3 regions of the Flavobacterium sp. SOK18b genome follow, and region 3 is predicted to be linked to each of the others. Evidence: riboswitches for the same ligand, from Rfam matches in the RefSeq annotation. Region 3 holds a riboswitch; each other region holds the start of a gene.

Evidence for each region. A riboswitch is a leader RNA that binds a small molecule or an ion and turns the genes downstream of it on or off. The one in region 3 is predicted to bind S-adenosylmethionine.
Region 1: another riboswitch for S-adenosylmethionine. It lies ahead of DNC80_RS04415 (alpha/beta fold hydrolase); the one in region 3 lies ahead of DNC80_RS11945 (Na+/H+ antiporter NhaC family protein).
Region 2: another riboswitch for S-adenosylmethionine. It lies ahead of DNC80_RS12635 (homocysteine S-methyltransferase family protein); the one in region 3 lies ahead of DNC80_RS11945 (Na+/H+ antiporter NhaC family protein).

The regions. Positions count from the first base shown of each region.
Region 1 is NZ_QKNZ01000019.1:38,214-45,426, reverse strand. Features, by position in the region: gene DNC80_RS04425 (OsmC family protein) at 1-292, opposite strand, end outside; gene thrA (bifunctional aspartate kinase/homoserine dehydrogenase I) at 388-2,802, opposite strand; gene DNC80_RS04415 (alpha/beta fold hydrolase) at 2,822-3,784, opposite strand; SAM riboswitch class I at 3,862-3,969, opposite strand; gene DNC80_RS04410 (hypothetical protein) at 4,196-4,405, opposite strand; gene metK (methionine adenosyltransferase) at 5,209-6,459, shown strand; gene DNC80_RS04400 (carboxypeptidase regulatory-like domain-containing protein) at 6,534-7,213, opposite strand, start outside.
Region 2 is NZ_QKNZ01000088.1:33,637-40,849, reverse strand. Features, by position in the region: gene DNC80_RS12655 (HEPN domain-containing protein) at 1-1,765, shown strand, start outside; gene cobA (uroporphyrinogen-III C-methyltransferase) at 1,758-2,534, shown strand; gene DNC80_RS12645 (bifunctional precorrin-2 dehydrogenase/sirohydrochlorin ferrochelatase) at 2,714-3,292, shown strand; gene DNC80_RS12640 (NAD(P)/FAD-dependent oxidoreductase) at 3,523-4,575, shown strand; SAM riboswitch class I at 4,741-4,853, shown strand; gene DNC80_RS12635 (homocysteine S-methyltransferase family protein) at 5,101-6,102, shown strand; gene DNC80_RS12630 (hypothetical protein) at 6,129-6,569, shown strand; gene DNC80_RS12625 (vitamin B12 dependent-methionine synthase activation domain-containing protein) at 7,064-7,213, shown strand, end outside.
Region 3 is NZ_QKNZ01000079.1:49,139-56,351, reverse strand. Features, by position in the region: gene DNC80_RS11970 (UDP-3-O-(3-hydroxymyristoyl)glucosamine N-acyltransferase) at 1-15, shown strand, start outside; gene DNC80_RS11965 (nuclear transport factor 2 family protein) at 17-379, shown strand; gene sucD (succinate--CoA ligase subunit alpha) at 476-1,348, shown strand; gene DNC80_RS11955 (hypothetical protein) at 1,549-1,971, shown strand; gene DNC80_RS11950 (cytochrome-c peroxidase) at 2,027-3,208, opposite strand; SAM-I-IV-variant riboswitch at 3,435-3,531, shown strand; gene DNC80_RS11945 (Na+/H+ antiporter NhaC family protein) at 3,586-4,908, shown strand; gene fabG (3-oxoacyl-[acyl-carrier-protein] reductase) at 5,093-5,839, shown strand; gene DNC80_RS11935 (hypothetical protein) at 5,934-7,213, shown strand, end outside.

The DNA of each region.
Region 1 (7,213 bases), on a different contig from region 3:
CTAAATAAAACACCACATGGATATTTTTAAATGGTTTTGCTTCTCCAACCTGAACTCTTTCGCCTTCAACCTCAGCTTTGAAAGACGTGATTTCTTGACGTTGTTTTTTCAAAATCGAAATCATATCAATGGCACTACACCCCGCAACTCCCATCAATACTAATTCCATCGGACTGGCACCCATATCGTTTCCTCCATATTCAGGACGGCTATCTACGTTTACCAAATGCCCTCTTTCGTTTTTTAATTCGAAATGGAAATTGTCGTTTACTCTGTTTAATGTTATTTTCATTACTATATTTTTTGAACGCTGATAACGCGGATTTCCTCACGCGGATACAACTGATTTTATATTTAAATACTGTTTACTGAAAACGTTTACTTCTACTAACCTTTATCAGACAACCTTAGAATATCACCAAAAACACCTCTTGCAGTTACTGCTGATCCTGCGCCAGCGCCTTGAATTACAATTGGTCGGTCTCCGTACGATTCAGTGTAAATTTCAAAGAAAGAATCTGAACCTTTCAATCCGCCTAATGCCGTATCTGATGGTACCGAAACTAATTTTACTTCTAGATTTCCTTTGTCATTTTGCAAATCTCCCGATAATTCTCCAATGTAACGCAACACGTGATTCGGTTTTTGTTCTGCTTTTATTTTTGCATAAATAGGATCAAACTCCGTCAATTTATTCAAAAACTCTCCTACATCTCCGCTACGCAAATGTTCTGGAATTAAATTTTGAATAGCAATTTCTTCAAACTCATTTTGCAAATCTAGTTCTCTAGCCAAAATCAATAATTTTCGTCCTACATCATTTCCGCATAAATCCTCTCTTGGATCTGGCTCGGTATATCCGTTATCGATGGCTTCTTTCAAAATCTCGCTAAACGGCACGTCTTTGGCCGAAAAATTATTGAACAAATAACTCAATGTTCCCGAGAAAACGCCTTTAATCTTTGTGATGTTTTCACCAGAAAGATGCAACAATTTAATAGTGTCAATCAACGGTAATCCTGCTCCAACATTGGTTTCATAAAGATACGTCTTTTGGTTTTCTGCCAGAACTTTTCGTAATTTTTTATAAAAACTATAACTTAACGTATTGGCCACTTTGTTTGACGAAATCAAATCGAAACTATTTTCTACTAACGAAATATAATTCGTAACAAAATCAGCACTTGCTGTATTATCAACGGCAATTAAATTCTCTAAATGATGCTCATTTGCGTAGGCAATCACGTCATCAATGGTATACGAGAATCCGTTGGTTTGAATTTCGTTTTTCCAGTTGGGCGTTACGCCGTTTTTATTCAAGAGAACATTCTTAGAGTTGGCAATCGCAAAAACATTCAACTTAATATCTTTTCTTTTTTCGATGGCTGCTGCCGATTCTAAAATTTGATTAATCAAGGTGCCGCCCACCAAACCGTGACCAAAAACAGCAATATTTATTTTCTTGGCAACGCCAAAAATCTCTCCGTGAATCACATTTAAGGCTTTGTGCAATTGTGATTTTTTAACAACCAAACTCACATTCTTACCCGTCACCGTATTGTTAAACAGAATCGGAACAATTTTATTCTTGATTAAAGCCGTGTAAGGTTTGTGAAAAGTGCTTAAATCCTGCCCAATAATTGAGATGACAGCTACATCATCAGCCACAGTTATTTTATTGACATCTTTCGAATAGAAATCATTTTCGAATTCCTTTTCCAATTCAATCATGGCCGTAGTTGCTTTGTCAGCAGCCACAACCAAGCCTATTCCACGCTCTGATGAACCTTGCGAAATAATACTAACACTGATATTGTTGTCGCCCATTACTCTAAAAATTCGAGCATCGACACCTGTTTTACCAAGCAACCCTCTTCCTTCCAAATTGACCAAAGCCACATTTTCAAGAACCGAAAGCGTTTTAATTCCTTCCTTATTAGAATTGGAAGTAATTAAAGTTCCTTTATTTTCATGATTGAAAGTATTTAAAATACGGAGCGGAATGTTTTTTTCTAATAACGGAATGATAGTTTTGGCGTGCAAAATAGTAGCTCCAAAATTAGCAATCTCATTCGCCTCATTAAACGATAAGTGATCAATTTTCTTCGCATCTACAACTAAATCAGGATTGGCAGTATAAATTCCATCAACATGCGTGTAATTTTGTAATTCTTCGGCATTTAAATAATTCGCAATCAACGAAGCGGTGTAATTACTACCGTTTCTTCCTAGAGTTGTAGTATCATTATTGGTCGTAGAGCCAATAAAACCTGTGATTATACTTACTGTATTTTCAGTGTTTTGCTTAAAAAAAGCAACCACATTTTTCTTCGAAAGTTGTTCTAATGGTTGTGCATCACCAAATTTAGCATCGGTTTTTATCAATTCACGCGTATCTGTAAAACGAGCATGAATTCCATTTTCTATGAGGATGGCCGTCAGTAATTTTGCCGAAAGTAATTCACCTTTAGACAAAATAAGGTCTTTGATCTTTTTGCTGTAATCGCCAATCAAACTGACACCTTCAAACAATTTTTCTAAAATAGTAAACTCCTCAGACAAATCAACAGCTTCATAAACGTCTTGCTGGTATTTTTTAAAATCTTCAAAAAGAGGCTTGTAATCTCCGTTTTGAGAAGCAATGGTTAAAATTTGTTCCAACTCATCCGTTGCATTACCACGTGCCGAAACTACAATTGCAATTTTTTCTCCTTGATTTACTTTGTCTGTTATTATGGCAATAACTTTATTTAATCCGTCACCATTTGATAACGATTTACCTCCAAATTTTAATATTTTCATTGTGTTGTGTGTTTGTAGCTTAGAATAAATCTTGAAGCAAATTGTGTAATTGTTTGTATTCTATCAAAAAAGCGTCGTGTCCGTGAATGGAAACTATTTCTTGATAACTAACTTTTTTATTTATTTTTTGTAGTTGCTCAAAAGTCGCTTTATTTTCACTGGCTGTAAAAAACAAATCCGAATTGATGGCTATTATATGAATTTCTGCTTCAACAGTTTGGATTGTATTTTCAAAAGAAGACCTATTGCGAGTGACATCAATGGTTTTCAATAATTGATTCATCATTTTATAGGATGCCAATTGAAAACGCTGTTGCAATTTTTCGCCGTGATGCAACAACCAACTTTCAACATTAAAAATGGCTAACTCTTCATTAGTAGTTCGCTGAAATTTTGCGGCAAATGATTCTGGAGTTCTATAACATAACATCGCGTGTGTACGGGCATCCTGAATGGGTTTAGACGAATTATTCAGAATTTGTTCTTGCAAAAAACAATTGGCAATAAGCCAGTCTGTAGCTTTCCAATCGGTCGCAATAGGAATTAATTTTTGCGTTATTGTTGGTTCTAATGCGACCATTTCCCATGCAATTCCGCCACCTACAGAACCCCCAATAATGGCGAATAGTCTTGTAACCTCAAGTAAATGAATGCCTTTTATAAAAATTCTAGCAATATCTCTTGCTGTAAAATCAAGATGATTTTCAATTACAACTCCATCAAATCCATTTCCAGGAACGTTAAAAGCAAGTACGGTATATTTTGTAGTATCAATAGTTTTGTTGGTGCCAATTAGGTCATTCCACCAACCGTTATCGCCCACAACCTGTGAATTTCCGGTTAGCGCATGATTGACCAAAACGATGGGAGCTGTATGTAATGGCAACCCAAAAACTTGATAACTTAAGTTTAGAGCATTAAAAATTACACCTGACTCCGTGGTGAAATTGTGTAATGTTATTGTTGTTGGTTTATTTTCCAATTGCAAATCTGTTATAATTATGACTTGTGTTTGGAAATATTAGAAAGAAAGCTAGGTGTTATCTAGACAAATTCTTAGTGTTATCTTTCCACGATGGGCGTGGTAGAATGCAGCACCTTCTCCGATAAATCGAAGGGTTGCTAAGGCTTCATCGGGTCTAATCCCTCTGCCTTTCTTTATAACATTTCAATACTGTTGTGAACTTTGTGAGTGCAAATAAAGCACTAATTTTTATTCTGAGCAAATTTTTATGCAAAGTTTAGTCTGAATTACTTTTGCAGTATTCGCAAAAGTATGCAAAAAGCAAGCTGTTTTAACAAAGAAATGTATCGTTTTAGACCATAACTCCATTAAAACAGCAATCCTAATTTAAAATGCATTTTCTCGCTCATTAAAATACATTTGGAATCCCTAAATAAAAAGGACATCATTTTCTTTGGAATACATTAAAAAAAGTAATGAATTAGGCACTGTCTTTAGTGCTGTAACATCATTGGTAGCCATCTCAAATCTAGGATGGATAAGCTCATTCGTTACATTTGTATTATTTCTTTTTTTTGTTCTCCATAATCCTTTCCTCAATAACAGGATTCCTTTCGTTAAATAGTCATTTTTTTTCATTTTTTTTGTTTTAGGTTAATAATTATGAAATTCTATTTTTAAAATTAGTATCAACATCAATACCAGTTTTTATGAAAATTAAAATTTTATCAATATTTATTTTCTTATTATTCTGTTCAACCAAATAATTTAACAATCCATAATCTTCTTGAAAAACTACGTTAATTACTATTCGTACTAAAAGCAATAAACCCCTTTTAGATACGTATCCAAAAGGGGTTTAGTTTTTTAAACTTGTCCTTTCGGGTCATGATTTATCAAATAGTACAACAGCACAAATAGGCGCTATTGCATTCATTTTTTGTTGGCATTTTAGTGTATTCATAAATTTTTATTCTTTGTGGTATTTCAAAAAAAAAAGCTTCCCAAATACTGGGAAGCTTTACTATATAATTTAGTTCAAATTATGCAATAAACAACCCTCAGGAATTTTCCTGTGCGACCTTAAAAACATTGCAAATACTTGATTTCATGATTACTTATTTTGATTATCAAATATCGAAAATATTATTTAAACTACAAAATTTTAATAGTATTAATTTTGTTTATAATTCAAAAAATATTTTCAAAAGATAAAATAGTAAAAAAAAGTTAAGAATTATATGCAAATCAAAATGGTTTCATACCTTTGCAAACTATTACCAGAGGAAAAATTTGAACTGATTGCAACCTCTTCATAATGAAACTTATTCATTATGGATACTGAAGTATTCTCAGTAGAAAAAATGCTAAAGCAGAAACGCTCCTTTAGTCCTTTTCAGCAATTATTTTTTCTCGCTTAATTTTATAAAATAATAAAACTTATGGCCTATTTATTTACGTCAGAATCTGTGAGCGAAGGACATCCAGATAAAATTGCAGATCAAATTTCAGACGCATTAATTGATAACTTTCTAGCATTTGATGCTGAATCAAAAGTAGCTTGTGAAACTTTAGTAACTACTGGTCAAGTTATTTTGGCAGGAGAAGTAAAATCAAATACGTACTTAGATGTGCAAAATATTGCACGTGAAGTCATTCGAAAAATTGGTTATACCAAAAGCGAATACATGTTTGAAGCGAACTCATGCGGTATTCTTTCGGCTATTCACGAACAATCTGCTGATATCAATCAAGGAGTTGACAGAGCAAGCAAAGAAGAGCAAGGTGCTGGTGACCAAGGAATGATGTTTGGTTACGCAACCAATGAAACGGAAAATTACATGCCATTGGCACTTGATTTATCTCATAAATTATTGCAAGAATTAGCTGTTTTAAGACGTGAAAATAACGAAATTACGTATTTGCGTCCTGATGCTAAATCGCAAGTAACTTTAGAATACAGCGACGATAATAAACCAACTCGTATTGAAGCGATTGTTATCTCTACGCAACACGATGATTTTGACGAAGAAGCTACTATGCTTGCTAAAATCAAAAAAGACATTATCGAGATATTGATTCCAAGAATCATTGCTAAAAATCCTGAGCATGCTCATTTATTTAATGATGCTATTCAGTACCACATTAACCCAACAGGTAAATTCGTAATTGGGGGACCTCACGGAGATACTGGATTAACAGGAAGAAAAATCATTGTAGATACTTATGGCGGAAAAGGTGCTCACGGTGGTGGTGCTTTCTCTGGAAAAGATCCAAGTAAAGTAGACAGAAGTGCGGCTTATGCTACACGTCATATCGCTAAAAACTTAGTTGCAGCTGGTGTTGCTGATGAGATTTTGGTTCAAGTTTCGTACGCTATTGGTGTGGCTAAGCCAATGGGTATTTTTATTGACACCTACGGAACTTCAAAAGTAAATTTGACCAATGGTGAAATCGCTAAAAAAGTAGAAGCTATTTTTGATATGCGTCCGTACTTCATCGAACAACGATTGAAATTAAGAAACCCAATTTATAGCGAGACTGCTGCTTACGGACACATGGGACGTACTCCAGAAACCGTAACTAAGACTTTCTCTGCTCCAGGTGGATTAACAAAAACTGTTACTGTTGATTTGTTTACTTGGGAAAAATTAGATTTCGTAGATCAAGTAAAAACTGCTTTTGGATTGTAAACTCAAAGCGATACTATATTAAAAGGGGGATTTTACTAATGTAAAATCCCCTTTCTTTTGGTTCGAAATGAAACCTATAAATTATACTTTACAATAAAGGTTACAAAGCGAGGCAAAATTCTACTTTCATTCGCATTAAAACCATTTACACTAAAAGAGTTGTTCAATCTAGATCTGGTGTTTAATAAATTGTTTGCTTGAATTCGATATTCAAATTTCGAGTCTTTTTTGATGTAATTTAAGCTTGCCGTCATGATTTTAAAATCGTTTGTAATGCCGTTGGTTTCATTTTTAAAACGATTAAATGCATAATCCCAGTTGACATTTAAACCATTCAAGAAATAATAATTTAATTTTACTGTCGGAGTTTGAGTTGTAAACCGATTGGCAGCTTGCTCCGAAAAATTAATACGGTAACCCAAATCTACATTAGGGTATTTTTTAAACTGCGTTGCAAAAGCTAAGTTGTATCCGTGATTTACATTTTCGATCCCTTGAATAAATTCCTGAGTTGCTCCGTTAGTAATCCTTCTGTTCAAAACAAAATTCTTACTCCAACTTGCATTAACTCCTGCCGTTAATTTATAGTACTTTTTAAAACTTTTAGAGTAAAATACATTTCCGTTCAAGTTTTCATTTTCAGCATCCAAATTCAAACGGTCTGATGTGGAATAAATACTTTGGAAAGAAACTCCATTTACCACCGGATCTTTGGTAGTTGTATACGCTACGTTTGCAAAAATCGTAGTGAAAT
Region 2 (7,213 bases), on a different contig from region 3:
CGAATTAGAAAAAGACGATGTTACACTAAGAGAAGCTTGTGGAAACACAGTTCGAAATATTACCGCTAGTGAAACAGCAGGAATTGATCCAGAGGAACCTTTTGATGTGTCTCCATATGCGCATGCGATGTTTCAGTTTTTCTTGAGAAATCCAGTTTGTCAAGAAATGGGACGTAAGTTCAAAATGTCTTTTTCATCATCTGATAAAGATACCGGTTTGAGTTATTTACACGATTTAGGATTTATTCCAAAAATTGTAGGCGGTGTAAAAGGTTTCAAAGTGATGTTAGGTGGAGGTTTAGGTTCGCAACCGAGTCATGCCGAATTGCTGACAGAGTTTATTCCGGCCAATCAAATCATTCCAACTACCGAAGGGATTTTAAGAATTTTTGACCGCTACGGCGAAAGAGCCAAACGTTTAAAAGCACGTTTGAAATTTTTGTTGAAAGAAATAGGGAAAGACGAATTTTTACGATTGGTAGACGAAGAGAAAAAAGCGTTGTCACTACATACAGTCGAAATTGATACTACTGCTTTTGAGGGTGCTATTGCAGCACCATTATTGGAAGTTCCAAAAGTCGAAATTGAAGATACAGCAGCTTTTGAAGCGTGGAAAAAATCAAATGTAATTCCGCAAAAACAAGCGGGTTATGTGGCCATCGGAATCAAAGTTCAATTAGGGGATTTTTATACCGATAAAGCGAGAGCATTAGCGCACTTAATCAAAAATTATGCAGCAAACGAATTGCGTTTTACGTTGCGCCAAGATATTTTAATTCGTCATGTAAAAGAGGAAAACCTTCCTTTCTTTTACCAAGAATTAGCCAAATTAGATTTTGTAACCACAGGCTACAACACGATTGCTGATATTACAGCTTGTCCAGGTACTGATACGTGTAACTTAGGAATTGCGAGCAGTACCGGAATTGCAGTAGAGTTAGAACGTGTTTTAACTGCTGAATATCCGCAGTACAGCAACAACCGTGAAATTACTATTAAAATTAGTGGTTGTATGAATGCTTGCGGGCAACACAATATGGCCGAAATAGGCTTTCAAGGAATGTCAATCAATGCGGGTAAATTAGTAGCTCCAGCCTTGCAAGTTTTATTAGGAGGAGGGAATTTAGGAAATGGAAACGGAAGATTCTCTGATAAAGTAATCAAAATCCCGAGCCGAAGAGGACCAGATGCTTTGCGTTTGATTTTAAATGATTTCGAAGCCAATGCCAACGGACAATCGTTCTTGAATTATTATGACGCTCAAGGCGAAAAATATTTCTACGAATTTTTGAAACCATTAGCTGATGTAACCAATCTAACCGAAGCTGATTTTATTGACTGGGGAAATGCAGATAATTATGTAAAAGCAGTTGGGGTAGGAGAATGTGCGGGAGTTGTAATTGACTTGGTTGCAACCTTATTATTTGAAGCGAAAGAAAAATTGACTTTTGCACAAGAAGCTTTTGAAGATGCAAAATGGTCGGATGCAATTTATTTGGCGTACGCCGGATTTGTCAACGGAGCCAAAGCATTATTACTTGCTGAAAACCAAAAAACAAACCACCAAGCGGGAATTATTGATTTGTTTGATGCCGTTTTTGTGGCTACAAATACAATTCAATTGCAATCTTCTTTACGAGAATTGGTATATCAAATCAATCAAAATGAACCTTCTGCTGAATTTGCTAAAAAGTACATTCAAGATGCCATTGTGTTTTTTGATGCCATCGAAGCGTATAGAAATAAAGACTTAGCTGATGCTTAAAAAGAAACAACCCATCGTAACACTAGTTGGTGCGGGTCCTGGCGATCCCGATTTACTGACGATCAAAGGTGCCAAAGCATTAGCAGAAGCGGATGTGGTATTGTACGACGCCTTGGCCAACGAGGAGATTTTGACGTATGCTCCCAAAAAAGCGATTAAGATTTTTGTAGGCAAACGCAAAGGCTGTCATGAATATTCGCAAGATCAAATCAACCAATTGATTGTAGACAATGCCTTGACGTACGGACATGTAGTTCGCTTAAAAGGAGGTGATCCTTTTATTTTTGGCCGTGGAAGTGAAGAAATTGACTTTATAGAAAGTTTTGGCATACCTACATCTGTGGTGCCTGGAATTTCATCCTCGATTGCTGTTCCGGCTTATCAAGGGATTTCATTGACCAAAAGAGGCGTTTCTGAAAGTTTTTGGGTAATTACAGGAACAACTTCTGATCGAAAATTATCAAATGATGTGGCTTTGGCTGCACAATCATCAGCAACGGTAGTTATTTTAATGGGAATGAGCAAACTCACTCAGATTATCGATTTGTTCCAAAAAGAATCTAAAGGAGAAACACCGGTTGCCATTATTCAAAACGGAACGACCGCTCAGGAGAAAATTGGCGTGGGAACCATCAACAACATTGAGAAAGTGGTTGCAGAGCAACAATTAAGTTCACCTGCCATAATCGTCATTGGCGAGGTGGTTAAAGAGAGCAATAAATTAAAAGGCTTTTATGAAGAATTCATAGCGAAAGAAATTCGTAAATAACAGTTCCGTAGGAACGGATAATATTGTAGCGTCGGGTTTCAACCCGATGATAACGGTAATGATGGCATTATGATTAATACGATGATGAATGATAAAAAAGGTTGATTTTTAACCCAATGTTGCCGAAAACGAATTCTATTGATTAATAACGAATTCCAATTTAAAGAATTAAAATAAAAGTGGAAAGAAACGAATTATATCCTATTTTTTTAAAATTACACAACCTCAATGTGCTCATTGTGGGTGGCGGAAATGTGGGTTTAGAAAAACTATCGTTTCTGTTGAAATCCAGTCCCAATGCCAATGTTGAGGTAGTAGCACCCTGGTTTTTACCAGAATTAGAAACCTTGGCTGCAAGCCATCCAACAGTGAAGTTGACTTATAAAAAATTCAATCGCTGGATGCTCCGCAAACGCCACATGGTGATTGCCTGCACCGATGATTTGAAGGTGAACAAAAGGATTTATGATTTATCCCGAAAAAGATATTTGATTTGTAATATTGCTGATACACCGCCATTGTGTGATTATTATTTGGGCGGAATTGTAACCAAAGGGAATGTGAAAATTGCCATTTCAACCAACGGGAAATCACCCACTACAGCCAAACGACTGCGAGAGTTTTTTGAAGAAATAATTCCAAACGATATCAATAAAATGGTCGAGAATCTCAATGAATACCGAAAAACATTGAAAGGAAATTTTGAGGAAAAAGTTCAAAAAATGAATGAAATCACAGAGACGCTCAAAGCAAAGTAAGCACAAAACACAATCTTAAGTTCATAGAAAAAAGATAAAATGTAATAGTTCTTAATAATCAGTTTCTGTTTTTTTAACTAAACAGAATAGTGATATTTGTACTCAATTATAATTAAAAGGATTGAGCGCCTAGATTCAATACAATAACATAGATAAACACAATTAACAATTTCCATAACAGCCTACAATTACAACTGAAGGCAAAACATAGGATACTAAATTAAATCAAAATGATTAAAACAGACATACTCATTATTGGCGCGGGGCCAACAGGTTTATTTGCAGTTTTTGAAGCAGGATTATTAAAATTAAAATGTCATATATTAGATGCTTTGCCACAAGCAGGTGGGCAGTTATCAGAGTTATATCCTAAAAAACCTATTTATGATATTCCTGGATTTCCAGAAGTATTGGCTGGTGATTTAGTAGATAATTTAATGGAGCAAATCAAGCAGTTCGAACCAGGGTTTACCTTGGGTGAACGTGCCGAAACCATCGAAAAACAAGAAGACGGAACATTTATTGTGACTTCAAACAAAGGCAAGAAATTCCATGCGCCAGTTATTGCTATTGCTGGTGGATTAGGTAGTTTTGAACCAAGAAAACCATTGATTGAAGACATCGAATTCTACGAAGACAAAGGAATTAAATACTTCATCAAAAACCCAGAAAAATTCCGTGACAAGCGCGTAGTTATCGCTGGAGGTGGCGATTCGGCTCTAGATTGGAGTATCTTTTTGTCAAACGTAGCTTCAGAAGTGACTTTGATTCACCGTCGCAACGAGTTTCGTGGTGCTTTAGACTCTGTAGAAAAAGTACAAGAGCTAAAGACTTCTGGTAAAATAAAAATGATTACACCAGGTGAAGTAGTAGGTTTAAAAGGTGCCGAACATCTTGAGGCAGTTGTAGTCGAGGAAAATGGCGCACAACGCACCATCGAAACCGATTATTTTATTCCGCTTTTTGGTCTTACTCCAAAGTTAGGTCCTATCGGCGACTGGGGATTAGAAATCGAAAAAAATGCCATCAAAGTAAACAACGCCTTAGATTACCAAACCAACATTCCTGGAATTTTCGCCATTGGAGACGTAAATACCTATCCAGGAAAATTAAAATTAATCTTGTGTGGATTCCATGAAGCCACTTTAATGTGTCAAGCGGCCTACCAAATCATTAATCCAGGTAAGCGCTATGTTTTAAAATATACTACCGTTTCAGGCGTAGATGGTTTTGACGGAACTCGTAAAGAAGCTCCAAAAGCCGTAGTAAAAGCAATCGTATAAAAAAGCTATTGAGTCAAAAAGGTTCTGAGTTGCTAAGTTCATTAAAAAGCTTAGTAATTCAGAACTTTTTTTTTGCTTAGACAATTAGCCTCTCAGAATCTTTAAAAAAACACTTGCAATTGTTAGCACTATGTCGTTACTTTGCACTGTTCCTATATTTATTGAAAGTTATCACGAAAGGCGGAGGGAAAGACCCAATGAAACCTTAGCAACCCTTTATTTTTTAAAGAAGGTGCTACATTCTACTTTATACAACCAGTATCAAAGATAGATAACACAAGAATACTTCTACAGTATTTCTCAAACCTTTTCTTGACAACATATCGAATTTTTTAGAGCAGATTAATGGCGCTTTTCAGTCATAATCGTTCCCGCTTTCCGTTACAATCTTTTATTTTTTAAAGAAAAAAATAAAAGGATTTTCACTGCAATCGGGGCTATAAAGAAAAATTGGGAACTTTTGGAAATACTAATCAAAAGTAAAAATCACAATTTCAAATTGTGATTTACAAGAAATAAAAAGTTATGTCAAGCATTCACGAAGCCATTACAAAAAACATCCTCATCCTTGATGGAGCTATGGGAACCATGTTGCAACGTTACAATTTCTCCGAAGAAGATTTTAGAGGAGAACGTTTCAAGGATTTTCCGCATTCGCTAAAAGGAAACAATGATTTATTGTCGCTCACGCAGCCACAAGCTATAAAAGACGTTCACGCCGCATATTTTGAAGCTGGAGCTGATATTGTTGAAACCAATACTTTCTCAGGAACCACTATCGGTATGGCTGATTACTATCTTGAAGAATATGTATATGAATTGAACTATGAGTCGGCCAAAATTGCCCGCGAAGTAGCCGATGAATTTACCACCAAAAATCCAGACAAACCTCGTTTTGTAGCGGGTTCCATTGGACCCACGAATAGAACAGCAAGCATGTCACCAGATGTAAACGATCCCGGTTACAGAGCCGTAACTTTTGATGATTTACGCATCGCGTACAAGCAACAAGTAGAAGCGCTTATGGATGGTGGTTGCGATTTACTTTTGGTAGAAACTATTTTTGATACTTTAAATGCCAAAGCAGCGCTTTTTGCTATTGAAGAAGTAAAAGACGAACGCAATCTTGATATTCCTATTATGGTCTCCGGAACAATTACTGATGCTTCCGGAAGAACACTTTCGGGACAAACGGTTGAGGCTTTTTTAGTTTCGGTGTCGCACATACCGTTGTTGAGTGTAGGATTCAATTGCGCCCTTGGTGCCGATTTACTCAAGCCGTATTTACAAACCTTGTCGCAAAACACATCGTTCAACGTATCGGCCCATCCTAATGCAGGATTGCCCAACGCCTTTGGAGAATACGACGAAACACCAGAACAAATGCAAGCTTTTATCAAAGAATATCTCGATGATAATTTGGTCAACATCATAGGGGGTTGTTGCGGAACAACACCAGCCCACATCAAGTTAATTGCCGATATCGCAAAGGAATACAAACCGAGGGTTTCAACTGCAGTGATGTAATGTTAAGATAATTTAGTTTATTAAAAATGGAGGAAAAGACTATTGATAATTTTAAGAATTTGAAATGGGTACTGCTATGCTCTCTTACCTTGGCAACAATATATATATTATTTGATATCTCTAGAAAAACAAAGTTTGAAAAGTACAAAGAAACATTTAAGGGCGAAGCAATTGGTTTAACAACGAGGTTTAAACAGGTCGGTAAACGAAGGGTTTTAATTTATTGCTTTTATGTGGATGGTAAGGTTATGTCTAAGAGAAATACGATGGGAGGAGATGAAATTTTAAACAAGTTTTACAAAGTGAAGTATGACTTAAATAATCCGAAAGGGAATTATATTTTTTTAGATAAAGAATTGAAGCCCGATTCCCTTACTCTTGTTAAAAATGGTTTTACTTGGACTAAATATTATGTATACGATGGAAATGTAACTAGTCGATATCTAGAAAAATCAAAATGGCAGTGATCGCGATTATTGGATTTTATTACAATGCATCTATTACGCAAGTCAAAGGAAGTATTGGTGAGTAAAATAGTTTTATTCGTTTGCGAGCGCGAGCGCCCCGCTGGTGCACATAAAATAGGCAGGAAAAGAATTTTAAGAAAAAATAATAAGCACGAGCGTGACGCTAGCGCTAGCAGCAGAGCAACTTGTTTAGATTCTTCGTTCCTCAAAATGACAAAATTGAAGAATAAAGAAACGGAAGAATCAACAAAAAAAAAGTGTGTTGTTAGCACAATGCCCGCGTGAGGGATAGTAGTGGAAAGCCCGCAGATCAATGGAGTGCTAACGGAATTGATTGAGGACTTGAAACGAATAGCCCGACCCGACTTTTTTTGGAGGGACACGCCCGAAAAAGAATTGAAATAAGATGGTAAGGTTTCGAAAACTTTGCATTAAATAAAAAAATAAAAACTCATTCTAAGTTTCTTAGAAATGGAGTAACTCAAAATAAAGAAATGGCAGAAAAAAGAAGAAACCTAGTATTAGCAGGATTGGAACCCCTAATCATTACGCCGGAAAGTGTATTTGTGAATGTGGGGGAACGAACCAATGTGACGGGTTCGAGAAAATTTCTTCGATTGATTAAGGAAGAAAAATACGATGAG
Region 3 (7,213 bases):
AATAAAATTAAATAATATGTCTGCTAAAGAAATTGTTCAGAATTTTTACAAATCAGATGCTTTTATTGATAGTACAGTTTTAAAAGATTTTTTGCATCCAGAAATTGTTTTAGAATGGAATAGTAGCAAAGGATTTGTAGAACACAATTTTGCGTCTTTACTGTTACTTTCGGATGAATTAAGTAAAGCCTATGTACGATCAAAAGTTCGAATAAATCATGTTGTTGCTGAAAATGATTTAGTATCTGTGCGTTATTCGCATTTTGTAAAAACAATTGAAAACCCTAGAGAAGAGATGCTTTTGGCACATTTTATTGTGATTTGGCAAATTAAAGACGATAAACTCTATCGCGGTTTTCAAATGAGCCAATTATCATAATATTTAGTGTCAAAAAAAATATTTTTGAATACCAATTACTGATTAGTATTTTATACTTTTGCATAACGATTTTAAAAACTACATAAATAATATATCATGAGTGTTTTAGTTAACAAAGATTCCAAAATAATAGTTCAAGGTTTTACAGGAAGTGAAGGGACTTTCCATGCTTCTCAAATGATTGAGTATGGTACTAATGTTGTAGGTGGTGTAACTCCTGGTAAAGGAGGAACAAGTCACTTAGACAGACCTGTATTTAATACTGTAAAAGATGCTGTTGACCAAGCGGGAGCTGACACAACTATCATTTTTGTACCACCAGCTTTTGCTGCTGATGCTATTATGGAAGCTGCTGATGCTGGAATTAAAGTAATCATTGCAATTACTGAAGGAATTCCTGTTGCTGATATGATAAAAGCAAACAGTTATGTAAAAGAAAGAAATGCAAGATTGATAGGACCTAACTGTCCTGGAATTATTACTCCAGGTGAAGCTAAAGTAGGGATTATGCCAGGCTTTGTTTTCAAAAAAGGAACTGTAGGTATTGTATCTAAATCAGGAACATTAACCTATGAAGCTGCTGATCAAGTTGTAAAACAAGGATTAGGAATAACAACTGCTATCGGTATTGGTGGTGATCCAATCATTGGAACAACTACAAAAGAAGCTGTTGAATTGTTAATGAATGATCCAGAGACTGAATGTATCGTAATGATAGGTGAAATTGGGGGTCAACTTGAAGCTGATGCTGCAAAATGGATCAAAGCTGATGGAAACCGTAAGCCAGTTGTAGGTTTCATTGCAGGAGTTACTGCTCCAGCAGGACGTACAATGGGGCATGCAGGTGCTATTGTTGGTGGTTCTGACGATACAGCTGAGGCTAAAAAACAAATCATGAGAGAATGTGGTATTCACGTTGTGGATTCACCAGCTGAAATTGGTAAAAAAGTAAAAGAAGTTTTAGGATAATCTAAGCTTTTTCTAAATAATAGTAAAGCCTCACAATTTGTGAGGCTTTTTTATGATAAATAGAATTAAAAAAAATACCTTTGCACTTTATTGAAAATCTGATTTTATATCAAAATCAATAAAATACAAATGAACTTGTTATGGTTTATTTTACAACTTGTAAGGTAATGTTCATGGCTAGTTCCTAATAAATAATATATATGTACAAAGAATTAGAAAAATTCAAAGTTACCAATCAATTTTCTTTCACAATCGAAGATAGTCTTGCTGAAGTTTGCAATGCTTCGGATGGATCGGGTGTATTTTTAGTATATGCTATAGGTGATTCAAAAGAGTTAATTATGGTAGGTTCTACAGGAACTGTTCAAAATAATGGAACCTTGAAAATTAAAAACGGTGGTCTTAACGAAAAAATTGTTGAAGGTCATCAATTTGCAAAAACGGGAAGAAAATATTCTTGGCCTGCACAAATGAAAATTGAAGATATCACCACACTTGAAGTAGTTTGGTATGAAACATTTAATACAGACTCAAAAGGAATTCCAACTGCAGTTGAAGGTGTAATTTTACAAAATTTCTTTGATGAAAATGGAAAATTACCAAGATGGAATGTAGCTTTCTAAGTTCATTTTGATTAATAATTAAAAGTCCCCAAAGGTATATTTGGGGACTTTTTTATTATTTGAAAGGTGTTGACCATTTTGCGTCTACATAGACATTTGTTCCAGTTAAGGTTTTTACAAAGGCGATTAAAGCATCTACTTCTGTGGCTGTTAAATTCAATTTTTGACCAAAACCATTTGGCCTTAACCTAGGATCTAGATTTGTATTTCCAGGGGCTAGGTTTATTGTGCCGTAATGGCCTATTACATTTTGAAGCGTATTCAAATTTGCGGTATGCATGAAAGCTCCATTGCTACTTCCATCTGCTTTTACCAAGTCTCTAAGTGATGGAGATTTAGTATTTGTGATGTCAATTCCATTTCCATTTAGTATCCCGATTATTCCATTATTTCTACTGTTTGGGTCAATACTAAATTCAGGAGCTTGATGACAACCTGCGCAGCCTACTCCTCCAGCAATTCTATTTCCAGTAGCATCAAATACTGGAGGTGTTAAAAATAAGTTTTTACCTTGGTTTTCTTGTGCAGTAAAATTAGGAAACTGTTGATTGTCATTTGCAACAAGTGCTCGGCCAGCATCATATTTCGCATCGAATGATTGAATACTTCTTACAAATTGTGATAATGCTAACTGAATTTTATTTTCGGTAATATCTTCTGATCCATATACAAACTTGAACAATTCTTTATAATATCCTATGTTTTGTAGTTTAGTAATTAATGCAGTAAAGTTGCCATCGCCTAATGTCCCGCTAAACCCCATTTCAATATGATCTTGAATAGGTTGGGTTACTTGATTTTCTAAAGTTGAAGCTCTCTCATCCCAAAAGAATTTATTTTCATTTGAAAATCTAGTATTTATTAATCTCATGGAGTGTCTACTAGTTGTCCCGTTTACTCCAGTACTAGCTGCTGCAACATCTCCAAAAGCATTTGCTTGTATGTGACATGAAGAACATGAAATTGTGTTTTTTGATGACAGATTCTTATCGTAAAATAAAACCCGACCTAATGTTGCGCCTTTATCTGTAATGGGGTTCCCTGCAGTATTGTCTTTAGTTATATAATTAGGAATTGTTTGACTAGCATAATTATCCAGTTTGTTAACATTTATTTTTCCGGTAAATGTTGTTGTAATATTAGGATAGGGATCGATTGCTACATAGTTATTTGCATCGTCATTTTTACTGCAACTTGAAGCGAAAATTAAACATATTATTAATAAAACTTTTTTCATAAATATTCTACTAGTGTTAATATTTCAATAATTATATCTTTTATTTGGATGTTTATTAGACTATGTTTATCAAAAATAGTTTAATTAACGATAATATTTAATTTTACAACTCTTTTTTTTGATAAATTGTTGATTTTACAATAAATTTCCGTTTGTTAAATATTGCATAATATTTTAAATTTCAGAGTGTTTGTTTAATATATGATAAAATTTTAATTACTTTTGCACCCGTTATCACGAATCCTTAAATAGGATAGCAACCTGCAACAACAAGCAAGGTGCTAAAACGATAAGCCAAATCTTTTGGAAAAAATGTTGTTTACATTCCCAATACCAGCTTTGTTTTTCGTCATAACGCTTAATTTAAAATTATTTTTATGACAAAGTTTACTAAGGAATCTGGAAATCCTTTTGCATTGATTCCGCTATTTATTTTTATTTTTACTTTTTTAGGAGCAGGTATTTTACTTAATGATTTTTATGCTTTTCCTTCTCCTGTTGCTGTTTTGGTAGGCATTGTTGCTGCTTTTATTTTATTTAAAAACAGTACAGAAGACAAAGTTGATACTTTAATTGCTGGTTGTGGTGATAGTAAAATTATAACCATGTGTTTGATTTATTTATTTGCAGGCGCTTTTGCAGTTGTTAGTAAGGCAATGGGTGGAGTTGATGCAGTAGTGAACCTAGGTATTAATACCATTGATGTAGCGTATTTTCCACTGGGAATTTTCTTGATAGCCTCGTTTTTATCAACTGCTACAGGTACATCTGTTGGAGCTATAGTTGCAATAGGACCTATTGCTATATCACTTGCTGATAAAAGTGGTGCTTCTATGCCATTGATAGCAGGCGCTTTACTTGGTGGCTCTATGCTAGGAGATAATTTATCAATGATATCAGATACTACTATAGCTGCCACTCAATCCCTAGGTTGTGATTTAAAAGATAAGTTTAAGATCAATTTGTTTATCGCACTTCCGGCGGCAATTGTTACTATTTTAATTTTCTTTTATTTGGGATTTAATTCAGATGTTATTTCTGTGGATATTGCAAAAAGTGATTATTCATTATGGGCTATCTTGCCTTATGTTTTAGTGATAATTTTAGCAGTTGTAGGTGTCAACGTTTTTTACACCTTACTATTAGGTACCATAATTGCGGGTTTTATTGGTTTTTATAATGATTCTTTTACAGTAATGGAGTTTACTCAGAAAATTTATGAAGGATTTACGAGCATGACCGATATTTTTCTACTTTCAATGCTTACAGGTGGATTAGCAGCTATGGTGGACAAGGCTGGTGGTATAACATGGGTTTTGAATCAGATAAAGAAAAGAATTAAAAGTAAAAAATCAGCACAAACAGGAATTGGTGTTTTAGTAGGTTTTGCAAATTTAGCTATTGCAAATAATACGGTTTCTATTGTTATTACGGGGCCCATAGCAAAGGAAATTAATGATGAATATGGGTTGAGTGCTAAAAAATCGGCTACTATATTAGATATTTTTTCGTGTGTAATACAAGGGATATTGCCATATGGTGCTCAGATATTGTTGATATTAAACTATGCAAATGGTAAATTAAATTTTATAGATATTTTAAGTAATGCGTGGTATCATTTGTTTTTGCTAGTATTTACATTGATTGCCATTTATGCTGCTTTTTGGGATAAACTAGCATATCGTTTTTTGAAGGTTTAATTGTAAAAATTATTGTTCATAATCAAAGCTAAATTTTTTTTAAAAAAGGAAATAGTATATATTTGGCAAGTCGTTTTTAGCCCTGATAGCAACGGAAATCCTTTTGGGTACGCGACAGCGGACCTAAAAGATTGCAGTGAATAGCAGGAATAGCTTCAAATAAAAAATAAACTAATTTTTGAATATGAAATTACTAGAAGGAAAAGTTGCCATTATCACAGGCGCAAGTCGCGGAATTGGAAAAGGGATTGCAGAAATTTTTGCTAAACATGGAGCCAATGTTGCTTTTACATATAGTTCATCAGTAGAATCTGCGATGGCTTTAGAAAATGAGTTAAACGCTCTAGGTATTAAAGCAAAAGGATATCAATCAAACGCTGCAGATTTTAACGAAGCGCAAACATTTGTGGATGCTGTTTTGGCTGATTTTGGAACGGTTGACGTATTGATTAATAACGCTGGAATCACAAAAGATAATTTATTGATGCGTATGTCTGAAGAAGATTTTGACAACGTGATGGATGTGAATTTGAAATCAGTTTTTAATATGACAAAAGCGATTCAACGTACTTTTTTAAAGCAACGTGCCGGATCGATTATTAATATGAGTTCAGTAGTAGGTGTAAAAGGTAATGCAGGACAAACGAACTATGCGGCATCTAAGGCTGGAGTTATTGGTTTTTCAAAGTCTGTAGCACTGGAATTAGGATCTCGTAATATTCGTTGTAATGTAATTGCACCTGGATTTATTGAAACTGAAATGACTGCCAAACTAAATGAGGATGTTGTAAAAGGCTGGAGAGATGGAATTCCGTTAAAAAGAGGTGGTTCTACCGAAGATGTAGCTAACGCTTGTCTTTTCTTTGCATCAGATATGAGTGCTTATGTAACAGGGCAAGTATTGAATGTGTGTGGAGGAATGCTTACCTAGGTTAGTGAAATGAGTATTTAATTCATTCTACACTTTTATTGAATTCTGGATTACATTTAAGTTTTCAAATTTAAAATATTTTAATAAACACTACATGACAACATCTACCTTGCTACTATTAGTTTTATCATTATTAATAGCGGGCATATTGTCATATTTTCAATATTTATATAAAGCTAAAAACAAGTCAAAATTGAGTTTGTTTTTAGCTTTTTTTCGATTTGCCTCTATTTTTTGTCTGTTTTTATTATTGTTAAATCCAATAATTACTCGGGATAATTTAGTCATCACAAAGACGCCTCTTGCTGTTGTGGTTGATAATTCAAGTTCTATAGCTTTTCTTAAAAATGAAAAGAAAACTAAAGCAATTCTCCAAAATATTCAGAGCAATACGGCTTTGAATGATAAATTTGACGTTCAAGTTTTTCAATTTTCTGAGGATTTTAGTCCGTTATCAAATATTGATTTTAAAGGCAGTCAAACCAATATTGATCTTGTAGCGAACAATCTAAAAAGTATATTTAAAAATACAGTTTTCCCAACGGTTTTGCTTACTGATGGAAATCAAACATCAGGTAACGACTATGTTTATAGTTTTGATCCATCAAATAGGGTATTTCCTCTTGTAGTAGGAGATACTGTTACTTATCTTGATTTTAAAATCAATCAGTTGAATGTTAATAAGTATGCTTTTCATAAAAATAAATTTCCAGTAGAGGTGTTTTTACAGTATTCAGGTTCAAAAACTATGGATGCTGATTTTTCATTGTCTCAAGGAAAAACTATTTTGAATAAGCAAAGCATGCGTTTTTCTCCTTCAAAACGAACACAATCCCTAACGTTGTTTTTACCTGCGGATAAAATTGGACTTCAACTTTATAAAGCGACAATTACTTCAAAAGTAAAAGAAAAAAACACCTTTAATAATGTAAAGAATTTTGCAGTTGATATTATAGATCAAAAAACAAATATTGCAATAGTCTCAGCAATAAATCATCCGGATTTAGGAGCTTTAAAACGAGCAATAGAAGCTAATGTACAGCGTAAAGTTACTGTTGTTAAACCAAACGATATTAAGGATTTAACACCATATTCGGTTTTGATATTGTATCAGCCAAATTCAGAGTTTAAATCAGTTTTTGATGCCAATACAAAATTGAAAATTAACAGCTTTATTATCACTGGTAATAGCACGGATTTTAATTTTTTGAACAATCAGCAAACGTCTCTTAATTTTAAAATGAGTGGACAAAAAGAGGATTATTTACCGGTTTTTAATAATCAATTTAATTTGTTTGCTGCTGAAAATATTGGTTTTGAAAATCTGCCTCCCATTCAAAATCCATTTGGCACTATAACTACAAATGCTGGTGT